DNA from 3 places in the Sodalis ligni genome. Region 2 is predicted to be linked to each of the others. Evidence: predicted binding sites of a transcription regulator. Region 2 holds the regulator's gene; each other region holds the start of a gene.
What was found. The regulator CRP, encoded in region 2, controls carbon source genes, mostly activating them, when cyclic AMP is high. The targets are predictions, from matches to a motif close to ATGTGANNNNNNTCACAT.
Positions count from the first base shown of each region.

Region 1: a site for CRP is predicted at 5,066-5,083, ahead of idnO (gluconate 5-dehydrogenase). Genes of this name have one in related genera too.
Region 3: a site for CRP is predicted at 1,549-1,566, ahead of GTU79_RS11040 (beta-galactosidase). Genes of this name have one in related genera too.

Region 1 is NZ_CP075169.1:5,175,874-5,183,379, forward strand. Features, by position in the region: gene GTU79_RS24170 (Fic family protein) at 1-1,000, opposite strand, end outside; gene GTU79_RS24175 (NmrA family NAD(P)-binding protein) at 1,128-2,009, opposite strand; gene GTU79_RS24180 (SDR family oxidoreductase) at 2,078-2,797, opposite strand; gene GTU79_RS24185 (winged helix-turn-helix transcriptional regulator) at 2,965-3,462, shown strand; gene GTU79_RS24190 (NanQ anomerase/TabA/YiaL family protein) at 3,494-3,970, opposite strand; gene idnO (gluconate 5-dehydrogenase) at 4,047-4,811, opposite strand; gene GTU79_RS24200 (LacI family DNA-binding transcriptional regulator) at 5,276-6,268, shown strand; gene GTU79_RS24205 (MFS transporter) at 6,556-7,506, shown strand, end outside.
Region 2 is NZ_CP075169.1:537,480-544,985, forward strand. Features, by position in the region: gene GTU79_RS02390 (YccS/YhfK family putative transporter) at 88-2,169, opposite strand; gene crp (cAMP-activated global transcriptional regulator CRP) at 2,221-2,853, opposite strand; gene GTU79_RS02400 (OsmC family protein) at 3,168-3,575, shown strand; gene GTU79_RS02405 (phosphoribulokinase) at 3,622-4,491, opposite strand; gene GTU79_RS02410 (YheU family protein) at 4,657-4,878, opposite strand; gene GTU79_RS02415 (LysE family translocator) at 5,002-5,604, shown strand; gene GTU79_RS02420 (ABC transporter ATP-binding protein) at 7,237-7,506, opposite strand, start outside.
Region 3 is NZ_CP075169.1:2,355,402-2,362,907, reverse strand. Features, by position in the region: partial or broken gene GTU79_RS30210 (IclR family transcriptional regulator domain-containing protein) at 211-563, opposite strand; gene GTU79_RS30205 (helix-turn-helix domain-containing protein) at 636-974, opposite strand; gene GTU79_RS11040 (beta-galactosidase) at 1,759-2,334, shown strand; partial or broken gene GTU79_RS11035 (arabinose operon transcriptional regulator AraC) at 2,385-2,555, opposite strand; gene GTU79_RS11030 (RcnB family protein) at 2,742-3,155, opposite strand; gene GTU79_RS11025 (AEC family transporter) at 3,286-4,230, opposite strand; gene GTU79_RS11020 (NAD-dependent malic enzyme) at 4,619-6,304, shown strand; gene GTU79_RS11015 (sensor histidine kinase) at 6,430-7,506, shown strand, end outside.

The DNA.
Region 1 (7,506 bases), 1.8 Mb from region 2:
CGTCGCCGAAAGGCTGCAGGTAGGGCAGATGGACCATAATAAAAAAAGACTGTTCGAAAGGATCGGTTATGGCCCGCGCCTTGATCAACAGTGAATCCAATACTTCACTGATGTGCGCCTCTCCTATAAGCGGCCGGTAGACACTTTTGCCGATGCCCACCGCGTGCTGGCGGATACGCCCGCCTTCGATGAATTTGGGTAACAGGTTTTCGGAAAGTATACTGTGTAAATTCAGCAGGGTATAGCGGTTGAAATCGGCCTCCTTGATACTCTCCAGCAGGAATTCGATGGCGGCTTTGTGATTGAGGATCATCTGGGTTTCCATCACCGTTTTGCCGCTAGCGGCTTGGCCATGCTCAATAAGCTTAACGGTGTCCAGACGGCTGTAGGTATTCCCTTCCAGATGACTGGATGCCCAGGACAAATCAATCATCAAACGACTTAATATTCCCCGGCCATAGGTGCCTGCGATCTTGGAAGCCTGCTCCATATCCCCCATCCGCCAAAGCTGGTTTCTGATGGGTTCGGGCAGGTAAAAAGTCACATTGGGTTCATAGGCATCGAGAAAATCACGCTGGTACCCCACGGGTATCCTGACGTGCACCGGCCGCTCAATATATCCGAGAATATCCTTACTGTCCTCGGACAGGGGAATCTTCGGGGGGTCGGTATCGCGATCTTCGTCGGAAAAAAGCCAGTACCGGGGATAGTCATCACGCAGAATCAGCCCATGGGCCGCAGAGTGATTAAGGTCGACCACATAGTGCCGTCCCCGCCCCTCCCCCCGCGCCCGCACTTTGCCATCAGCGACAAGCTGCTTCAGCCAGCGCTGAAGGGTCCGTCGCGCAATGGCCGGATGTTCCGCCGACAAATCGGCCACCGTCAGAGGCTGGAATGTGTTGAAGAACGTCTGATAGACGTTATTTATTGAGTTCACAGGGGTAACCGAGAGCAACGGAAGAATGGCGCGATTATGGCGTGATTGATAAATTTGCGCCATAAACGCTCCATAAACGCGCCATCGACATGACGCCATTGACCTCATAGCGCCTTATTGCGCCACGTTGAACCATGCCTGCGGCGCGATGGGGAGCGCCGTTCCCCGCGCCCCCGCACGAATACTCTTCTCAGGCGTACACTCCGCGGTTCTTCTCGATAAAAGCCTGAACAGTAAGTGCCGGGGCGCCGGTGATTGTCTCTACGTTATCATTGGTGCCGGCAAAAATGCCCGCTTGGTAGTTTCGCGCCACTTCGGTGAGATGCTGAACGAGAAAGGGCGGGAAATGGTAAACCTGTTCCATTTTTTGCCTAAAGGCATCAATGGAGGCCGGAGCATAGTCGATTTTCACCCCCAGCACCTCACTCATGGCGGCGGCAATTTCCGTATGGTTCATTTCGACGGGACCGTGCAGGGTATAGATTTTGCCCTCGTGGCCGGCGGGGTTGGCAAGAATGTGCGCGATAACCCGCCCCTGATCCTCCGCGCTGACAGGCGCATGACGCCCGTCGCCAAAGGGGAATTCGATTTTTTTCCTGGCCTGTATCTCCTTGGCGAAGTGATCATAGACCAGCCAGTCGGCAAAAAAGGTTGGGCGCAGATGCGTCGTCGCTACCCCCGACCAGTCAAAGACCCGCTCGGAAATCCAGTGATCCTGCGCGGCATGGCTTGCGGATTCCCGCCGCGCCGATATTTGCGACATATTGACGATGGCGGTTACGCCGGCTTCCTTGGCCGCCTGCGCAAAAAAAGCAGCGGCGCTGATAATGCCCGGCGCTATGGGATAGAGGAAGTAAGCGGAGTCGATACCCTCCATCGCGGCGCGTATAGCGTCAATGTTGGTGAAATCACCCAAGGCGATCTCCACCCCGCGTTTGCGCAACGCCGCGGCCTTTTCGCTATCCGATCGCACATAGGCCCGTACGCGTTTACCCATGTTCAACAGTTGTTCAATGGCCGCGCCGCCGGTACGTCCGGTTGCGCCGCTTACCAGGATGTTTGCCTTAGTCATTTTCATCACCTTTGCCAAGCGCGAACCGGCCGCGAAACACGTCTGCCGCGGGCGGTTTTTGCCGTTGATCAGCCCGCCATAGCGGCGAAGAATTGTTCCAAGCCCTTGGGGTTGCCGCCCCACAGTACGGAAAGCTGTTTTGAGGTAGGATCGGGATAGATATCTTCCTGGTCGGCAATAATGCCCTTGACGATATCTTCAGCCGCGTCCGCGGGAGAGGCCTTGTCCAACGGCAGGTTTTTCGCCATGTCGGTATCTATGGGGCCGGGAAAAACGCCGATGACCCGGATGTTCTTGGACTTCAACGCCGTTCGCGCCGCCTGCGTGGCTGAGAACAGCGCCGCTTTCGATACCGAATAGCCCTCAATGCCCGGCACCGACGCCAGGCCGACCACGCTGACGACGTTGGCGATTACGCCGCCGCGCTTTTCCATCAGGGGCGCAAAGGCCTGCATCATGCGAACGGTGCCATAGTAGTTTACGTCCATGTCCGCCGACAGCTCGGCGGTTGTGGCAGTGAGAATATGGCTGTAGTTCATGGTGCCGGCATTGTTCAGCAGGATATCCACCGCGTCAATCTGACGGGCGGCGGCGGACACGTCGTCGGGCTTGGTGATATCAAGCTGTACGGGAATCACTCGCGCATCGTTGAAATCAGGCAGGGACGAAAGAGTGCGTACGCCCGCATACACCTTGCCGATGCCGTATTTCAGGAATTCGCGCACGATTTCGGCGCCGATGCCGCGATTGGCGCCGGTGATCAATACTGATTTTTCTTGGATATTCATCGTCATGATCCTTACGTTGGTTACAGCGGTGATTATTCAATGCACCAGCATTGACTTGACATGGGCGCGTGCTCTCGCCATAGTTACTTGCATGATGATAGTATATACGAAACTATCATCATGCAAGTGACTTTTAATACCTGTGGTTTTTTTAACCGGGAGCAAGTATGAAACATAAGAGTTTTGACGAGCTGGTGTGCCCCATCGCCCGCAGCCTTGATCAGGTGGGGGAGTGGTGGAGCATCCTGATTCTGCGCGAAGCTTTTTATGGGGCCAGGAAATTCGATGAGTTTCAAAAAGGCGTGGAAGGCATTGCGCCGAATACGCTGACGCGCCGCCTTAAAGAACTGGTGGGCTCCGGTCTTCTTGAACGCCGCCGCTACAGTGAACGTCCGGAGCGCTATGAATATATCCTGACGCAGTGCGGTCGCGATTTTTATCCGGTTTTGTGGGCATTACTGGATTGGGGCAATAAATATTTCGCCCCGGAAGGGGACATTGTCCAACTGGAAAATCTCAAAACCAAAAAATTGGCGGCGCCTTTCCTGGCCGACAGAAATACCGGCGAGGAAATATCACCGGGGAATTACCAGATTGTCGCCGGTCCCGGCGCCACCGACGCCGTCCGCGGTAAAATCGCCGCATCCCGGCAAAACCTGGATTAAGCGCTCAAACATAAGGCGGCGGCTATCCGCTTTATTCCCCGGGCAGCAGCGACGCATCGATTTTCGCCACCACTTTACGCAGCCGTCCCGGAATGCCGAGGGTAGCCATAGGACGATGCAGCTCACCGGGAAACAGCAAGACGATGTCTCCGGGACGCAGGCGGATGAGACTCTCCTCACCCATGCCCCGGTAGAACCCGATATCCCCTTCTTCGTTGAAGGGGCCGTCGGAAAGCTGCCGGCTATCCAGCGGCGACGCGCCGATGACCTCCTCGCCTACCAGCAACAGGTGCACGTCCACATAGCGGCGATGCAACTCCGGCCGCTGCTCGTGCAACGGCCGGCTCCTACCTTCGATAACCGAAAAAAACAGGGCGTCGCCGTCGATGGCATAGCGGCCCGTGGCCAGTTGCGCCAGCGGATGTTGCTCAAGCGCCTGCAACAGCCGCCGAATAATGGCCGGATAGAGCGGATTCACCGCCGCCCGCGCCAGTGTATCGATAATCATGACAATTCCTTGATGGATAGGGGGATGCCGCGCCATGGCGGCGCCGGCGGAGTCTCAGGGCAACGCCTTTGCGCCTTTACACCGCCACCAGCATGCCGCCGTCCACAAACAGCAGATGTCCGTTGACGAAGTCCGACGCGGCGGAGGATAAAAATACCGCGGCGCCGATGAGCTCACGCGGATCGCCCCAGCGGGCCGCCGGCGTGCGTTTGCACAGCCATTCGGTAAATACCGGATCCTGCACCAGCGCCTGGGTCATTTCCGTTTTGAAATAGCCCGGCGCAATGCCGTTGACCTGGATGTTATAGCGCGCCAGCTCCACGCACATACCACGCGTGAGCATTTTCACCGCCCCCTTGGCGGCGGCATAAGGGGTAATGGTGTCGCGCCCCAGTTCGCTCTGCATGGAACAGATATTGACGATTTTACCGGCGCGGCGCTGAACCATGCGGCGTGATACCGATTGGGAAACCAGGAACACCGCGGTCTGGTTAACGGCAATGATGTCATTCCAATCTTTGAGGGGAAATTCGGTGAACGGATGGCGGCGTTGAATGCCGGCGTTATTGAACAGCACATCAATGGCGCCGATATCCCGCTCGATATGCTCCACGGCGGATTCCACCGCCTGCGCGTCAGTCACGTCGAATGCGGCGGCGTGGGCGTTAAACCCCATATCGCGCAGCTTCAGCGCCGCAATTTCCGCCCGCTCCTGGGTGATATCATTGATGATAATTTCCGCGCCATATTCCGCCAACCCCTGCGCGGTGAGAAAACCGATTCCCCGGGCAGAACCGGTAATCAATATTTTTTTATTTTCAAGGCTAAATAAATTCATTATTTTTTCCTACAGATTGGGCTTACGGTATTTAGCGTGCTGCTGGCTATTCGTCCGGCGACAATTAATACGATGTGAAAGTATTTATTTATCGTTCAGATGAAATACCCACATTCCTGGCTATTTAATTTCGCCAGCGAAAAACGTTTGTACTCTTGTGCTGTGCGACGCACCTTGCTTTGTCATTGTCATTGCTGGAACGGCATCGCCCTGTGCCGCCGGATAACGAGTATGAAAGCGATTTAAGGCCGCTGAAACTGTGATGAAGATCACTTTAAATAGTGTTACGTCAACCTGTTACCTTTGCTGTGATCCAACCGGGATAACGTTTTCGCTGCCGGGGAGAAACGCAGGGAATGCCTGGCGACGGCGGCATGTTATCGATGGGGGAGAGACGGTAATACCCTTTTCTTTTACCGTTGCCCGGGGGCATAATCAATTCAATCAGATAGGACCGGAAATAATCAATGAAACCACAGCGGGTGACATTACAGGATATCGCCGCCCTGGCCGGCGTGACAAAAATGACGGTAAGCCGTTATTTACGCACGCCGGAAAAAGTGGCGCCGGATACCGCAGCGCGCATTGCGGCCATCCTGGCGGAGGTGAATTACCAGCCCGACCCGGAAAATCGCTCGCTGGCCAGTAATCAATTGCCGCGCATCGGCGTCTTGATCCCCTCATTCAATAATCAGATTTTTGCGGACCTGCTGGCCGGCATTGAATCGGTAACGACCCCGCAAGGCTTCCGCACCCTGGTGGTGAATTATGATTACGACCGCGATCGTGAAGAAGAGCAAATCGCCAATATCCTGAATTTCCCGGTGGCCGGACTCATCTTGACGGAAACAATCCACACTTTGCGGGCGGAAAAATATTTGCACGCCGCGGATATCCCGGTGGCCGAAGTGATGGATATGACCGCCGGCAGCGGCAGGATCAACGTGGGCTTTGACAACAAGCAGGCCGCCCATGACATGACCCGTATGCTGCTGGCCAGCGGCAAGCGCCGCATCATCTATTTCGGTTCCATGTCCGACGACCGCGATCAAAAGCGGTACCACGGATACTGCCAGGCCATGGCCGATGCGTGCCTGCCCACCGGACGGCTGATACCCAACAAGGTATCCTCGGTGTCGATGGGCACCGGCATGATGACCATGGCCCGCCAGATGTATCCGGATCTGGACGGTATCCTGTGCACCAATGACGATCTGGCGGTAGGCGTGTTACAGGAATGCCTGGCCTCAGGTATCCACGTTCCCGAGGAAATAGGCATAGCCGGCTTTCACGGCCTGGATATCGGCCAGGTGACCCAGCCGAAGCTGGCAAGCGTAGTCACCCCGCGCTTTGAGATGGGACGGGTATCCACCGAAATACTAATACGTAAAATCAAAGGGATATCCACAATAGAACAAATAGATCTGCACTATCGGCTCTCTCCCGGCGGTACCCTGTAAGGCGGGCCGTCAGTACCGAACCGAACTCTCCCCTCCCGCCCGGCCGGCCACCCTCCGTGCCGGCCGCGTCCGATAAAACCCGCTGAATATGTCATACCCGTCACGCACCGGGTAACAGGATTTGTTAACACGATTCAGCGTGATCTATGTCTCAATTTTTCACTGTGAAAACCGTTCTGATAATACCCACAGGAGAGGAGCGGTAATGACAATGATGAATACGCTATTAGCCTATAAAAAAATCTAAGAATGCAGTGATTACATAAACCATATTGAGACCAGTCAACATGAATACATTGCCCAAACGCCGTTGGCTCTATTTAATGCCGACGATATTTATTACCTACAGCCTGTCTTACCTTGATAAGGCTAATTACAGTTTTGCCTCCGCCGCCGGCATCGGTAACGATCTGGGTATTGATCCTTCTCTGGCGTCCTTGATTGGCGCGCTGTTTTTCCTGGGGTATTTTACCCTGCAAATTCCGGGCGGGATGCTGGCGGAAAAATGGAGCGTGCGCAAACTGCTGACGCTGAGCCTGGTGCTGTGGGGCATCTGCGCCACGCTTACGGGGCTTGTCACCAATGTCGCCTCGCTGGTCGTCATCCGCTTTGTCCTCGGGGTGGTGGAAGCCATCGTGACGCCAAGCCTGTTACTGTTGATTTCACGCTGGTTTACCCATACCGAACGCTCCAAAGCCAATACGCTGTTCCTGCTCGGCAACCCGGTTACCGTATTGTGGATGTCCATTCTTTCCGGCTGGCTGGTGCAGAACTGGGGATGGCGCCATATGTTTGTGGTGGAAGGCATTCCCGCCGTCATCTGGGCGGTGGTGTGGTGGGTGGTTATCCGCGACAGGCCGGAACAGGCCGCTTGGCTGAATAAGCAGGAGAAAGCGGCGCTTATCGGCGAACTGGCCAATGAGCAGCGTCGTAAAGAGACCATGACCAACTGGAGCCAAGTCCTTCGCTCCGCCAACGTTATCAAGCTGGCGGGCTGGATGTTTTTCCAGAGCATCGGCTTTTTTGGTTTCCTGATGTGGCTGCCCTCCATTCTGCACTCGGGCGCCATCTCCATGGCCCAAACCGGCCTGCTGTCCTCGCTGCCTTACGGCCTGGCGGCGATATTAATGATGATTGCCGCCTGGCTAAGCGACAAATATCAAAAACGGGTGGGTTTTATCGCCTATCCGATCTTGATAGCCGGCTGCTGTTTCCTGCTGCTGCCCTTCCTTGGCACC
Region 2 (7,506 bases):
AAAGAGCCTGGCGCGGACGGGTCACTTATCAAACCGCCTTTCTCGACCGGGCACTTTGCCAGCACGCTCAGCCGCCATTATCGGCGGCTATTGGGCATTTTCCCCCAATCGCCGCGATAGCCAGCGGCCGTGCTGCGGCCGCTGGCGCCAGGCAACCGACGAGATGGTATGCATTACTCCCAAATGGAACAGGATACGCCGCAGATGGCGTTCCATCGGGGTGCCCGGCTGCTCCGGCGTATCGCCGGCGGTGGCCAGTACCGGCTGTTCGCTGCTCGGACCATCGTATTCCAGCCGTTGCTGGCAGGTTTGCAGCGCCACCTCGCAGGCGGTCAGGTATTTTTCCGCCAGCATTGGCGTCAGCATGTAGTGATCCCGCGCCAGTATCGTCATGGCATTGATATGCTCAATAATAAACTGGCTATGGGTCACCCATAGGCGCATATCGATGAGGTAGCGGGAGTTGAAACCGGGCTCCTGCATGGCCTGGCTTAGCGAGGTGAACAGGGCGTTATGGGCCTGGTTGGCCCGCATACGGGCATAGGCCAGCGCCGCCGGCTCCGGATTCGCCTGTAATAACAGACGCAATGCGTCCTGATCCCTTTCCAGCGCCTGATGGGCGTTTTTGCGCAGCAGGCCGCTTTGCCACTGCGGCCACAGCCAGAGCGTACCGCCGAACGCCAGCATGCATCCGATCAGGGTATCCACCAGCCGCGGTACCAGAAAATGCGTACCGTTCAGGGACAATAGCTGCAGGGTGTAAACGGCGGTTACGGTGAAGCCGGTCATCGCCAGGCCGTAATTTTTCCGCAAAACCAGGTAAGCCGCCAGGGTCACCACCAGCATAAACAATAAAACCGTGCCGTCCCCCAGATGGAGCTGCAGGGTCGCGGCGGCGATAACCAGGCCGGCCAAGGTTCCCAGCGCCCGGTGCTGGATACGTACCCGGGTGGCGTTATAGCCGTTCTGGCTGACAAACATCACCGTCATCAGAATCCAGTAGGGTTTAGGCAGGTTGAACACCAGTCCCAGGCTGCTGCCGATGGCCAGCATAATGCCCAGCCGGGCGGCGTTGCGCAGCGCCATGGATTTGAGCGAACAGTAGCTGCGCAGCGCCTGCCAGAAAGAGAGCCGTTGCTGGTTATCCGCCATGATATCCCGCCGGTAGAGCGGACGTTGCGTCCTGAGCAGCCTGGCGATGCGGCTGAAGTGATAAAAACAAAATTGCCCCACCGGATTATCCGGATTTCGCTGGGCAATTTTTTCCACCGCCGACAGGGCTTCCGCCATGGTGAAACGGCCCGATAACCGATGATAAAGGATATCGTCCGCTACCACCCGCAGCCGGGCGGCAATCAATTGGGCATTATAGCGGATCACCGCTTCAGCGTGACTCTGCTCCACCAGCTTTTGCACTTCGTCCGGCTGATGCAAACTGACGGCGATATGCTCTTGCAGGTCCAGAGCCACCTGAAATGTCCGCAGCAGACGTTTGTACTGAAGCTGATGGTTGGCCGACAGCATATGCAGCTGCTGGTAAATTTGCGCAATCAGATCAATCACCCGCTGCTGCCGGGCAAACAGCGGCGGCAGGGCGGTTTCCGGGTCGGTATGCTGGGTCAGCAGGCTGTATTTCGCCTCGATATAATCCGCGAGCTCTCTATAGAGCAGGCTGAGGGTTTCCCGCATCGGCTGCTCTTTAAGCCATCGGAACCACAGGCCGGTAAACAGCCCGTACCAGGCGGTACCGGCGATATACAGCAGCGGCGGGATCCACACCGGGGCGTTGCCGGTCAGGCCGAGGGTAAAAATGGCGGCGATAAGGGAGGCGGGTAATAACCGCCCGTGCAACGGACTGATTTCACCGGTGACGCCCAGCGCCAGCGCCAGGCCCACCATGATAAAGGGCAAGGGTACGTGTACAAAGAGCAGCCACTGGATCAGTACGCTGCTGACGGCGAACAGCGTACCGCCGATGGCCAGGCGTTTAAAAAAGCGTTTATGCAGGGTATCCAGGCCGGCGATGTTGCAACAGGCGGGCACCAGGGAGAACAGCAGGCCGTTCTGCAGGCTGCCGAACAATAGCCCTATCGCCACCGGCAGGCAAAGCACGATGGTTTGCCGCAAGGCATAGTTGACTTCGGGGTGATAGATCAGTCGACGCCACATGCTGCCAACAAGCAGGCGTGGCACAGAGTACCACGCCTGTTTGATTAACGTTTAACGCGTACCGTAAACGACAATGGTCTTGCCGTGTGCGGAGATGAGATTTTGATCTTCCAGCATTTTCAGAATACGGCCCACCGTTTCGCGGGAACAGCCGACAATCTGGCCGATTTCCTGGCGGGTAATCTTGATTTGCATGCCGTCGGGGTGGGTCATGGCGTCGGGTTGTTTCGCCAGATTAAGCAAGGTTTGCGCGATACGTCCCGTGACGTCGAGAAACGCCAGATTACCGACTTTTTCCGAGGTGACCTGCAAGCGGCTGGCCATCTGCGCCGACAGACGCATCAGGATATCCGGATTCACCTGAATCAGTTGCCGGAATTTTTTATAAGAAATTTCAGCCACTTCACAAGCGGTTTTCGCACGAACCCAGGCGCTGCGCTCCTGGCCTTCTTCGAATAAGCCCAATTCCCCGATAAAATCCCCCTGGTTAAGGTAGGACAAGATCATCTCTTTACCTTCTTCATCTTTTATCAGCACCGCGACGGCGCCTTTGACGATGTAGTAAAGTGTTTCAGCTTTTTCGCCTTGATGTATTAGCGTACTCTTCGATGGATACTTGTGAATATGGCAATGAGACAGGAACCATTCGAGAGTCGGGTCTGTTTGCGGTTTGCCGAGAACCATTCGCTGTTATCCTCTTTTGTCATCGATGTCCTTGTTCAGGACATCGTATTCCCTATTACGGCGCTGTTTTATCGATCCATCTCCGTTGTAAACGGAGCGACGTTAGGGAACTTATTAGGGTCTGGTTTTAGTGATGTTCCGATCGCTCTCTTGCCCTTTCATTATCATGAGGTCGATCCAGCCTTGTTTTTAGCATAGGTTTGAAGCAGTGTCTTCTGTTGTCTTGCATCAGCATGAAGTATGTTAGGTAACATTGCCACCTTTCCAATAAAAATGTAGGGTGCAGGAAAAACTTTTTATCTGGAGTCATCATAATGCAAGCACGAGTAAAATGGGTCGAAGGTCTGTCTTTTATAGGTGAATCCGCCTCCGGCCACCAGATTTTGATGGATGGCAACGCAGGGGAAAAAGCGCCCAGCCCAATGGAAATGGTACTTATGGCGGCTGGGGGGTGCAGCGCCATCGACGTGGTATCGATTCTGCAAAAAGGGCGTCAGGATGTGCGTGATTGCGAAGTCAAGCTGACCTCTGAACGCCGCGACGAAGCGCCGAGGTTATTTACCCATATTAATTTACACTTTATAGTTTCCGGCACGGGGCTCACCGACAAAATCGTCGAAAGGGCGGTGGAGCTGTCAGCGGAAAAGTATTGCTCGGTGTCTTTAATGCTCGGCAAATCCGTGAACGTTACCCATAGTTTTGAAGTGCGTTTGCCGTCCTGAATGACGGATGCGTTACCGCTGGCGCGACGCTCCGGCCGCGCCCGGTTTATTCAATGCGTTTGCCTTCCAGTAGCTGCTTTACCAATGGTCCCATGATCAGTTCCATCGCCAGCCCCATTTTCCCTCCCGGTACCACCAGCGTATTGATATTGGAAATAAACGACCCCTGCAGCATCGCCAGCAGATAGGGGAAGTCGATATGATCCAGGCCGCGAAAGTGAATTACCACAAAGCTTTCGTCCAGCGAAGGGATGGCCTTGGCGGCAAAGGGGTTGGACGTGTCCACCGTGGGAACCCGTTGAAAATTGATATGGGTACGGGAAAACTGCGGTGTGATGTAGTTAATATAGTCTTCCATCGATCGCACCACGGAATCCATCACCGCTTCCCGGGAGTGTCCGCGTTCGCTGGTATCGCGCACCAGCTTTTGTATCCATTCCAGGTTGACGATGGGTACTACACCCACCAGGAGATCCACATGCTGCGCCACATTATGGTGGTCGGTAACCACCCCGCCGTGCAGCCCCTCGTAAAACAGCACATCCGTCGGCTCCGGCAGCGGCTGCCAGGGAGTAAAGGTGCCGGGAATCTGATTGTAGGGAACGGCTTCGTCATAGGTGTGCAGATATTTTCGCGCTTTGCCGTGGCCGGTGAGCCCATACTGCAGGAAGGTGTGTTCCAATAGGCCGAAGTCATTGGCTTCCGGCCCGAAATAGCTGATATGTCGCCCGAGATCGCGGGCCTTGCGAATGGCCATGTCCATTTCCGGACGGGTAAAATGGTGGAAACTGTCCCCTTCCAGCTCGGCGGCGTGAATATTCAACTGGTGAAAAATTTTACGGAAAGCCAAACTGGTGGTGGTGGTGCCGGCGCCGCTGGAGCCGGTAACGGCAATAATGGGATGTTGTGCTGACATGGTAACCCTACGCTTCGTTATATGGCGGCGTGATACCCTCAATAATTCAGGTTGCAGGAAAGCGGACGCACCTGCAACTTGAAGTATGACGGGTAGATTCACATGCGCCCGGCATGAAAGACTTGATTATTGTTATCATGTTTAGCGGCGCAGGGCCAATTTGCGTTATTCCGGATGAAACTGGCCGCGGGGCATAATATTGATGGTCTCATGCAGTTCCGACCATACCACTACCGCTTCGCCGCTTATCAGTTGACGTTTGACATCGGCGACTTTGGCCTCCAGTGTCTTTTCCTGTTCGCCGTAATCGGTGCCTTCTCGCAAGACAAAGGATTCAAGCAGGTTATACAGGGTGTCGGAGTCGATTTCTTCCCACGGAATAATCATCATGTTATGTCCAGTTTGTTAATGATTCAATGCCTTGAGGAAATTTCACCAGCAAAGCCTTGTGCGGATACAGGCGCGCTGTTAGTTTCTTACCTTCATTAAAGGGAGAGGAGCCCCCGAAACGTGGAACCGAGTCTTTTTCTTTCAATGTTGGGTTTTCTTTGGGTCGCTGCCATTACGCCCGGTCCTAATAATATGCTGCTCACCGCTTCCGGCGCGAATTTCGGTTTTTGGCGTTCAATGCCGTTGATGCTGGGTATTATGCTCGGGATGCAGTGCATATTGCTATTGGTGGCTTTCGGTATCGGCGGTTTAATTACCCTGTATCCGTCATTGCATTTTATGCTCAAAGTGGCCGGTTCCCTTTATCTGCTGTGGTTAGCCTGGAAGATTGCCACCGCGGCGTATGAAACATTGGAGACGGATGCGCCGCCGCCACGCCCCATTCCGTTTTACCAGGGCGGACTGCTGCAGTTCCTGAATCCCAAAGCCTGGTTGATGGCGCTGGGGGCGGTAGCCAGCTTCAGCCTGACGGGTAATGCCTATATTACTTCAGTGGGGGCCATCAGTATTGGTATTGTGACGGTGAATATCGTTTCCGGGACTATTTGGCTCGGCTTTGGTACGCTTATCGGCCGTTTGCTCAGCAGTAAACGCGCCTGGACGGTATTTAATGTCGCCATGGGATTGCTTACCGCGGCCTGCGTGCTGTTGATTTGGCGCTGATAAGGCCGCGCAATTTTTGCGGTCTTCCTTTAACACGCTCGGTTCACGCGCCGGTGATCGCGGGCTTACCGTGCCATGAGGCGCTCCGGCGGGCGGGAAAAACCACGCCCGCTTCGACCTCATTGGCGCGGTCTCCCTTTAACACGTTCGGTTCACGCGCTGGTGATCGCGGGCCTACCGTGCCATGAGGCGCTCCGGCGGGCGGGAAAACCACGCCCGCTTCGACCTCATTGGCGCGGTCTCCCTTTAACACGCTCGGTTCACGCGCCGGCGATCGCGGGCCTACCGTGCCATGAGGCGCTCTGGCGGACGGGAAAACCACGCCCGCTTCGACCTCATTGGCGCGGTCTCCCTTTAACACGTTCGGTTCACGCGCCGGTGATCGCGGGCCTACCGTGCCATGAGGCGCTCCGGCGGGCGGGAAAACCACGCCCGCTTCGACCTCATTGGCGCGGTCTCCCTTTAACACGCCCGGTGCGGCTTCGGTGCTGGCGCGGTCTTCCTTTAACACGCTCGGTTCACGCGCCGGTGATCGCGGGCTTACCGTGCCATGAGGCGCTCCGGCGGGCGGGAAAAACCACGCCCGCTTCGACCTCATTGGCGCGGTCTCCCTTTAACACGTTCGGTTCACGCGCTGGTGATCGCGGGCCTACCGTGCCATGAGGCGCTCCGGCGGGCGGGAAAACCACGCCCGCTTCGACCTCATTGGCGCGGTCTCCCTTTAACACGCTCGGTTCACGCGCCGGCGATCGCGGGCCTACCGTGCCATGAGGCGCTCCGGCGGGCGTGAAAACCACGCCCGCTTCGACCTCATTGGCGCGGTCTCCCTTTAACACGTTCGGTTCACGCGCCGGCGATCGCGGGCCTACCGTGCCATGAGGCGCTCCGGCGGGCGTGAAAACCACGCCCGCTTCGACCTCATTGGCGCGGTCTCCCTTTAACACGTTCGGTTCACGCGCCGGTGATCGCGGGCCTACCGTGCCATGAGGCGCTCCGGCGGGCGGGAAAACCACGCCCGCTTCGACCTCATTGGCGCGGTCTCCCTTTAACACGCTCGGTTCACGCGCCGGTGATCGCGGGCCTACCGTGCCATGAGGCGCTCCGGCGGGCGGGAAAACCACGCCCGCTTCGACCTCATTGGCGCGGTCTCCCTTTAACACGCTCGGTTCACGCGCCGCTGATCGCGGGCCTACCGTGCCATGAGGCGCTCCGGCGGGCGGGAAAACCACGCCCGCTTCGACCTCATTGGCGCGGTCTCCCTTTAACACGTTCGGTTCACGCGCCGGCGATCGCGGGCCTACCGTGCCATTAGGCGCTCCGGCGGGCGGGAAAACCACGCCCGCTTCGACCTCATTGGCGCGGTCTCCCTTTAACACGTTCGGTTCACGCGCCGGCGATCGCGGGCCTACCGTGCCATGAGGCGCTCCGGCGGGCGGGAAAACCACGCCCGCTTCGACCTCATTGGCGCGGTCTCCCTTTAACACGTTCGGTTCACGCGCCGGTGATCGCGGGCCTACCGTGCCATGAGGCGCTCTGGCGGGCGGGAAAACCACGCCCGCTTCGACCTCATTGGCGCGGTCTCCCTTTAACACGCCCGGTGCAGCTTCGGTGCTGGCGGTTGACTATAAAGGGCTATTCCCCTTCAAACTCTTTTATCAGGGTTTCAAGCTGTTCCTGGGCATCCAGCCACGCTGTTTCCGCCTGTTCCAACTGGGATTTTACCTGGGCCTGGCGCTGCAGACAGGCGGCGAGATCTCCTTTACGGGCGATATCGTACAGCGCTGAATCCGCCAGCTCGGCTTCCACTTTCGCCAGTTCGTTGCCCAGGGTTTCCAGCGCTTTTTCGTGGCGTTCGATGGATTTGCGCAGCGGCTGGGTTTGGCTGCGGAACTCGGCTTCGCG
Region 3 (7,506 bases), 1.8 Mb from region 2:
AGTATTTTTTACGAACAACACAAGGTAATCACTCCATGTTTTAAAGTCAAATATGCGGATTTAGGAATTTTAAGGCGATTAATCAATGAATTAGTAGAGATCATGATGGCGGGAGGAACAACCCGCGGCAATTAAATTTCTATACCGTGGGGCATATCACAAATTTTGCAGGACATCTTGTTACAAGTTTGTATTTATAGTGTACGTTTATTAGTAATTGTTTATATCATGTAGGTTATTGAGATTATGTTCTATTTTCGCACGGGCGTTGATAAGTAATTCGATGATATGTTTACTCTTTTCTTCGGTCGCGCGGAAATAGGGCATAGAAACGCTGATGGCCGCCAGTATTTTATCTCTTTGCTTTAGCGGGACGGCGAAACAGACAGTGTCTTCATTGATTTCCTGTCATCAACCGCGTACCCTTTCAACGCGACATCATTTAACTGGCGACGCAAATAGTCCAGTTGGCCAACGCTATGGGCGGTTAACGGCTTGAAGCCATCAGGATAAAGTTCCATTATTTGCTTATCGCTATACTGATAAAGTAATGCCTTTCCCAGCGCGGAATGGATAGCGGGCAGGCGAGTGCCTATTTTGACATAAGTTGAACCGTTTGGTCAGATTGTACTTTATCAATATAAAGAACGTGGAGTCATCCAACACCCCATCTGGCAAACTTCATTGCAATCAGCAACAATCTTCCTCATTTCAGCGTTTATCATTTTAAGCCAGTATTCTTTCTCAAATGTCGAGCTGGCCAAAACGGCACACGATATACCAAGCGTATATTTGCCGCTTTTTTCATCATAGCTGATGTATTTGCGATGTAATAAAGATTTTAAAATAGGGAAAATCGTGCTTTTAGAAATCTCTGTTTTTAATGACAGGCCGGAAAGCGTCATGCCATCATCGTTCGATAAGGTTTCCAAAATAAGCAAAACACGCTCGGTAGGCTTATGTAAGGTCTTCATTTCTGTCTCAATTTTTAGGGACAACTGGATTCGGAATCGTTAAAGGCCGGTTTGTGCCCATTAAACTATATCTGAAAACGAATCTCTACCTGTTTTGTCACTACCGCCCATGGCGACACAGATACCTGGTTCACTGGCATTGCTGCCGCCATCCCCATCTTGTCATAGGGCTAGCATTGCGCGCCCGGCTCGGCCGCCGGCCGGAGGATCTGGCTGACACAGCCGACAAGTGGGGATCCCCTGGTCGACCGCGGACCAAGATGAGTCAGGATAGCGATCATCTTTCCATATCACTGAAACCTGGCGCCGCAGGCAAAAAGGCCGGCATATCCGAAGCCTGTGGCCTGTTCATCCTGGCGACACCGGCCGCCATCACATCCGTGGCATAACCGGTTAGCAAGGTGTCGCGCATCGGCTGTCACTCACATCCTGAATAATAAAAATGAAGCTGGTTCGATGGGAAAATAAAAGTGAATATCAAGAAAAAATAATTTTAGCCGATGCAACCCTATATTCATTAGGCTGACATAATCATTCGCACGCGTGCGGTGGATCATGTCAGACGTGCCACAATATGTGAACCAATTCACACAAAATCGCCATTAGCACTATCATCCATAACTACACCCTATCCTTAATTACTTTACTTTATTCCATGACCTATCTTTCAATCACATCCATTCGTTATTTTATGAAGATATTACAGGGTGTCCTTGCCTTTATATAAAGTCTATTTTTGTCAAAAATCGCAGCGCAATAAATTAAATTGATTGGAGTCGTTCGCATGGCAGAAATAAAGCCTAGAAACCAGATACTGTTTGGGGCCGCTTATTACGATGAATACCAACCCTCCTCACACCTCGAATATGATTTCGACCTGATGGAGAAAGCCGGTTTTAACGTCGTGCGCGTTGGAGAGGGTTCTTGGAGTCAATGGGAACCTGAAGAGGAGCATTTTCGTCTGGATTGGCTGGAGCCCGTTCTCGATGAAGCCCATCGGCATCATATCGCGGTTGTAATCGGCATGCCGACGTTTTCCGTACCTCGATGGCTGGCGCGTAAATACCCGAAAGTCAGTATCACCGACGCCAGCGGGCACAAAACAAATTTTGGCTTTCGTGAAGAACATAATTACTCGCACCCGGTGTTCCGCTATTTCGCCAGCCGGGTAATGAGAAAAATCACGGAACGGTATCGTGACCATCCCGCCGTCATCGGTTGGCAGGTTTATAACGAACCGGGATTAGTGTTTAATTACTCCGATGATTTATTCGAAGGCTTTAAAGACCGTCTGCGCCACAAATATCACTCTGTTGAAAACCTGAACAAGGCATGGGGACTGGTGTACACCGGGGCATGATTTCCTCGCTGTACGCCCTGGGGTTTTCCGCCGGATCGTACGGCGGCCAAGACAACTCCTTCGCCGCGCAGGGTGAAATTAAGCACATACCCTTTCATACCTGCCGGGCGATCGATGAAATAATCCCGCAGCCCCTGCTCATCGATGGGGGTCAGCCCGGCCACCAGGCGGGCGTTAAACGAGTATCTTGGCAACAGGCTTTCATTTTGCATTTCTGACATGGTGTGAATTGCTCCCGCACCGATTCAAAGAAACAATTTATCCATATCTATTAATTGAAGATGTGTTACCCAAACGAATATTTGAATGTCGTCACAAATTGCTTTATCAGGGCATTTTATCCATAAACATAGCGGATAAAATCTGATGGTAAGTTAAAGGCCGGCGGCAATCCGGCCTGTATTCCCTCAATAGCCAAGTGCATTGCCCATGATAATCGCGGTGATCACGCCGGTGGCGGCGGCGACCATGACATAGCGTCCATCAATATAAGCCCAGTAATGCCCGCGCGGCGGCGACTGAAGACCGCGGTGGCGCCAGTCGTGCACGCGGTAATAATCTCCCCGATAAGGCGGCGGCAGCGGATAACCTCTTCTGAACTCACGCCCGCGCCAGGCAAACCTGTCATGATAGCCGTCCCGATAGCCGTGGCCTCTGAAATCGCCGCGATCGTGGTGCCAGCCTGGCCCGCCATGGCCCCGGTCCCATCGCGGTCCGTGACCATCGTGATCCCGACGTCCGTCGGCGTAGGACCCGGTTGAAAACACGCTGCCGGATGCAAAGAGGGTGAGCACCAGCATCAACGTTGTCTTTTTCATCATGCCTTCCTTAATGGATAACGGCGTAAGCAAGTCCGTTTTCCTTAATATCGCCTACTCTCCGCCAACCCCCTATAGCTAATTGTCTCAAAGATGCGTTCCTGACGAATATTTTTGCCAAGGGCAAGCCTTTTTATGACAGCATAAATATAATCACCCCTTCGGTTACAATCCCCACCGCCGTGCCCAGCAGGATGGATGAAGAGGCCGATTCCACGTAGGTATCGCTGCGAACCGCGAACATTCCCGCCGCGATGGCCGAAGGGGTGGCGCCGATAATCACCACCTGCTGCATCAGCGTATGGCTCAGTCCAAAAGCCAGCCCCGCCGCGGCCATAATGGCGGGCTGTATGACGTTCTTCAGGCTGATATTGGTAAACGTATGCACATTCAGCGTCGGGCTTTCACCAAAGAACAGCAGGCCCAGTGCGAACAAAGAGATTCCGCCGGCGGTTTTCCCCATCATTTCTACGGAGGAAGAGAGCAGTTCCGGCAGCTTGATGCCTGCCAGGCTCATTACCACGCCGAGTATCGGGATCCAGACGATAGGGTTGCGCACCGCTTTGAGCAGATTTTGCAGGATCATGCCGCGAAGGCTCCCCTGCTCCGCCGATCCGTTGTTATTGTCCCCCATGCGGATCAATACGATGGTGAGAGGGATCATCAGCACGCTGGTGATGAGATTGCCGATCAGCACGCCCAGAAAGCCTTCCGGACCGATAAGCACGGCCAGCACCGGCGCGCCAAAATAAGCCATATCGGGGAATGCGCAGATCAGGGACTGAATAGCACTGGTTTTGATGTCGTGACGAAAGACAAAGCGGGCAATGCACAGCGTAAGGAGATAAGACCCCATCAGTCCTATCACCAGGACGGCCATAAACGACAGATTCTGTATTTTAGCAGGATCGGTATGCAATGCGCCGAGAAACAGGCTCAGCGGCAAAGCAAAACGAATCACTACGGTGGCCAAGACCGTGGCATCATCACGTTTCATATAACTGAGTTTTCCACTCAGCCAACCCAACGCCATGACAAACACCAAGGGAAATAATGAGGATAAGAGTAATATTGGCATAACCTGACCTTTTATATTTGATAGAATGGGAAAAGGTTATATTATTTTAAATAAAGAGTGATTGTGATAATCATCACAGCCGTTCTTTATATAGCAATAACAATAGTTACTAAAGTCGCCGGAATGAATTCCCGCCCATAAATAACATATACCCAACATAATTCGTAGAGTTGCCAGATATTAAAGGCGATTGAATAATTTTATTACTAAGTAAGTATAAAAATAATTTTGTAATTTAAGTAATCAGAAATCACTTGACTCCCATGCTATAAAAACGCAAACCAGAAATTTTATTAAACCCAGCCCGCTATGGACCAACGGCCCTGTTTAATCCCATTCAACAGACAATTGGTGTTTTTTGCTGTCCACATTTATTGAGGTTTACCTGATGTTAAAAACACGCCCACTTTACACGCATTACACGGGTTCGCTGTTGCTGGAAAATCCGTTGTTGAACAAAGGCTCTGCGTTCACCCGCGAGGAACGTCTGGCGTTTAATCTGAACGGTTTGTTACCCAACCAGGTTGAAACCATCAGTGAACAAACCGATCGCGCTTATTCGCAATATTGTGATTTCAAAAGCGATATATCCAAGCATGTTTATCTGCGAAATATTCAGGATACCAATGAGACGCTGTTCTATAGCCTGGTAAATGCCCATTTGGAAGAGATGCTGCCGATCATTTATACCCCTACGGTGGGTGAAGCCTGCGAGCACTTTTCCGCTATTTATCGCCGTGCGCGGGGTTTGTTTATTTCCTATCCGGATCGCGACCGTATCGATGACATGCTGCAAAACTTCGCCAAGAACGATATTCGGGTGATCGTGGTCACCGACGGCGAACGTATCCTGGGGCTGGGGGATCAGGGGATTGGCGGCATGGGGATCCCCATCGGCAAGCTTTCCCTCTACACCGCCTGCGGCGGGAGTCACCCCGCCAATATCCTGCCGATCATGCTTGATGTGGGCACCAACAATACGCAGCGTCTGGATGACCCGCTTTACATGGGCTGGCGCCATCCGAGGATCATCGGCGACGAGTACTACGACTTTATCGATCTCTTTATCCAGGGGGTAAAAGCGCGCTGGCCGGATGTGCTGCTGCAGTTCGAGGATTTCGCCCAAACCAATGCGATGCCGCTACTGAAACGTTACCGCGATGAGCTGTGCTGCTTTAACGATGACGTCCAGGGTACGGCGGCGGTCACGCTGGGCTGCCTGATTGCCGCCAGCCACGCGGCGGGGACAGCATTACGCGAGCAGCGCGTTGCCTTCCTTGGCGCCGGCTCCGCCGGTTGCGGCATTGCCGAACAAATCATCGTACAGATGATCGCCGAAGGGGCAACGGAGGAAGACGCGCGAAGCCGGGTCTTTATGGTGGACCGCTTCGGCTTGCTGACGGATGACATGCCTAATCTACTGGATTTCCAGCGCAAGCTGGCCGCCCATAAGAAAAATATCGGCCACTGGGCGGTGGATGCTCAGCATATTTCTCTGCAGGACGTGGTCCGCCACGCTAAACCGACTATTCTGATTGGCGTTTCCGGGCAACCGGGGCTGTTTAGCGAAGAGATCGTCCGCGAGATGCACCACCATTGTCATCATCCGATTATCATGCCGCTGTCCAATCCCACCTCCCGCGCGGAAGCCCGGCCGCAGGATGTGATAGCCTGGACCGAAGGCGCGGCGCTTATGGCCACCGGCAGCCCGTTTGCGCCGGTTTATTACCAGGATCGCTGCTATGAGATCCCGCAGTGTAATAATGCCTATATTTTCCCCGGCCTGGGTCTAGGCATTCTGGCGGCGAAAGCCCGCCGGGTGACCGACGGCATGCTGCTGGCGGCCAGTCAGGCGCTGGCCGGCCTTTCACCGCTGTCGACCACGGGGCAGGGCCCACTCTTACCGGCCATTGCCGATATACAGCGGGTATCGAAAACCATAGCCGCTGAAGTGGCCCGTGCGGCACAGCGCGAAGGCGTTGCGCCGGCGGTGTCGGAAGAGGTATTGCAAAACAGGCTGGAGGCCGAATTCTGGCAGGCCGACTACCTGTTATATAAACGTTCCTCGTTTTAATATTTCTCCCAGCCGGTACAATAGTACCGGCTGTTTCCTTATTCGCCAGCCGGCAAAAGCGATGCCGCCAAGAATTGAGTAGAGTGTCTTATGCCCCCGGCCTGAGTCCCTTTCCCGGAGAAAAGATGTCATATGTCAACCCCCTGCTCCGGTCCGGAAAACCGTTCAGGCTAAGCACCTCCTTAACGCTGATGGTCTGCGGCGTACTAACCTCGGTATTGCTGGTAGTCTATACGCTGTTTTTTATACAGCTGGGTCAGGTTGCCCTCAATGGCCTTGAGGAGAAAACCTTCGCCATCGCGCGCACCCTGGCGGATTCACCCCAAATCATCGGCGGGCTGCAGGATCCCGGGCAGGCGGCGGCTATTCAGCCTTATGCGGAGCGGGTCCGGCAAAGCAACAATCTGCTGTTTGTCGTGGTCACCGATATGCACGGCATTCGCTATTCGCATCCGGAACCCGCGCTGATCGGGAAACATTTCATCGGCGATGATTTACAGCCCGCGCTGGAGGGCAAGGAGTATCACGCGGTAAATCACGGTGTGCTTGCCGAGGCGTTACGCATTTTCACGCCGGTTTATAACGACAGGCATCAGCCTATCGGCGTCATTGCCCTGGGTATTTCACTGGACAAGGTGCATGCGGTGATCAATGAGAACCGCTGGACTATTCCCTGGGCCCTGCTGTTCGGCGTCCTGGTGGGCGCACTGGGGATCTGGTGCCTGGTCAGCGTTATCAAACGTATTATGCTGGGGTTTGAGCCTTATGAAATCTCGGCCCTTTTTGAGCAGCGCAACGCGATGCTTCACTCCATCAAGGAAGGCGTCATCGCCGTGGATGCGCAGGCGCGTATCACGCTGATTAATCCGGAAGCCAAACGCCTGTTCAAACAAAGCGCCCCGCTCGAGACCTTGCTTGGCGGAAACAATACCGGCGAAACCTGGGTCTCGCTGCTCAATTTACAGACCGTGCTCAAGACCGGGCTGGCTCGGCGTGATGAAGAAATCAATTTCAACGGCAGCCTGCTGCTGACCAACACCGTACCCATTGTCGTTGGCAAACACATCATCGGCGCGGTAGCCACTTTCCGCGATAAAACCGAAATCAGCCAGTTGCTGCAACGGTTATCGGGCATCTCGAACTATGCCGACGCCCTGCGGACGCAATCCCATGAGTTCAAGAATAAATTGCACGTCATTCTC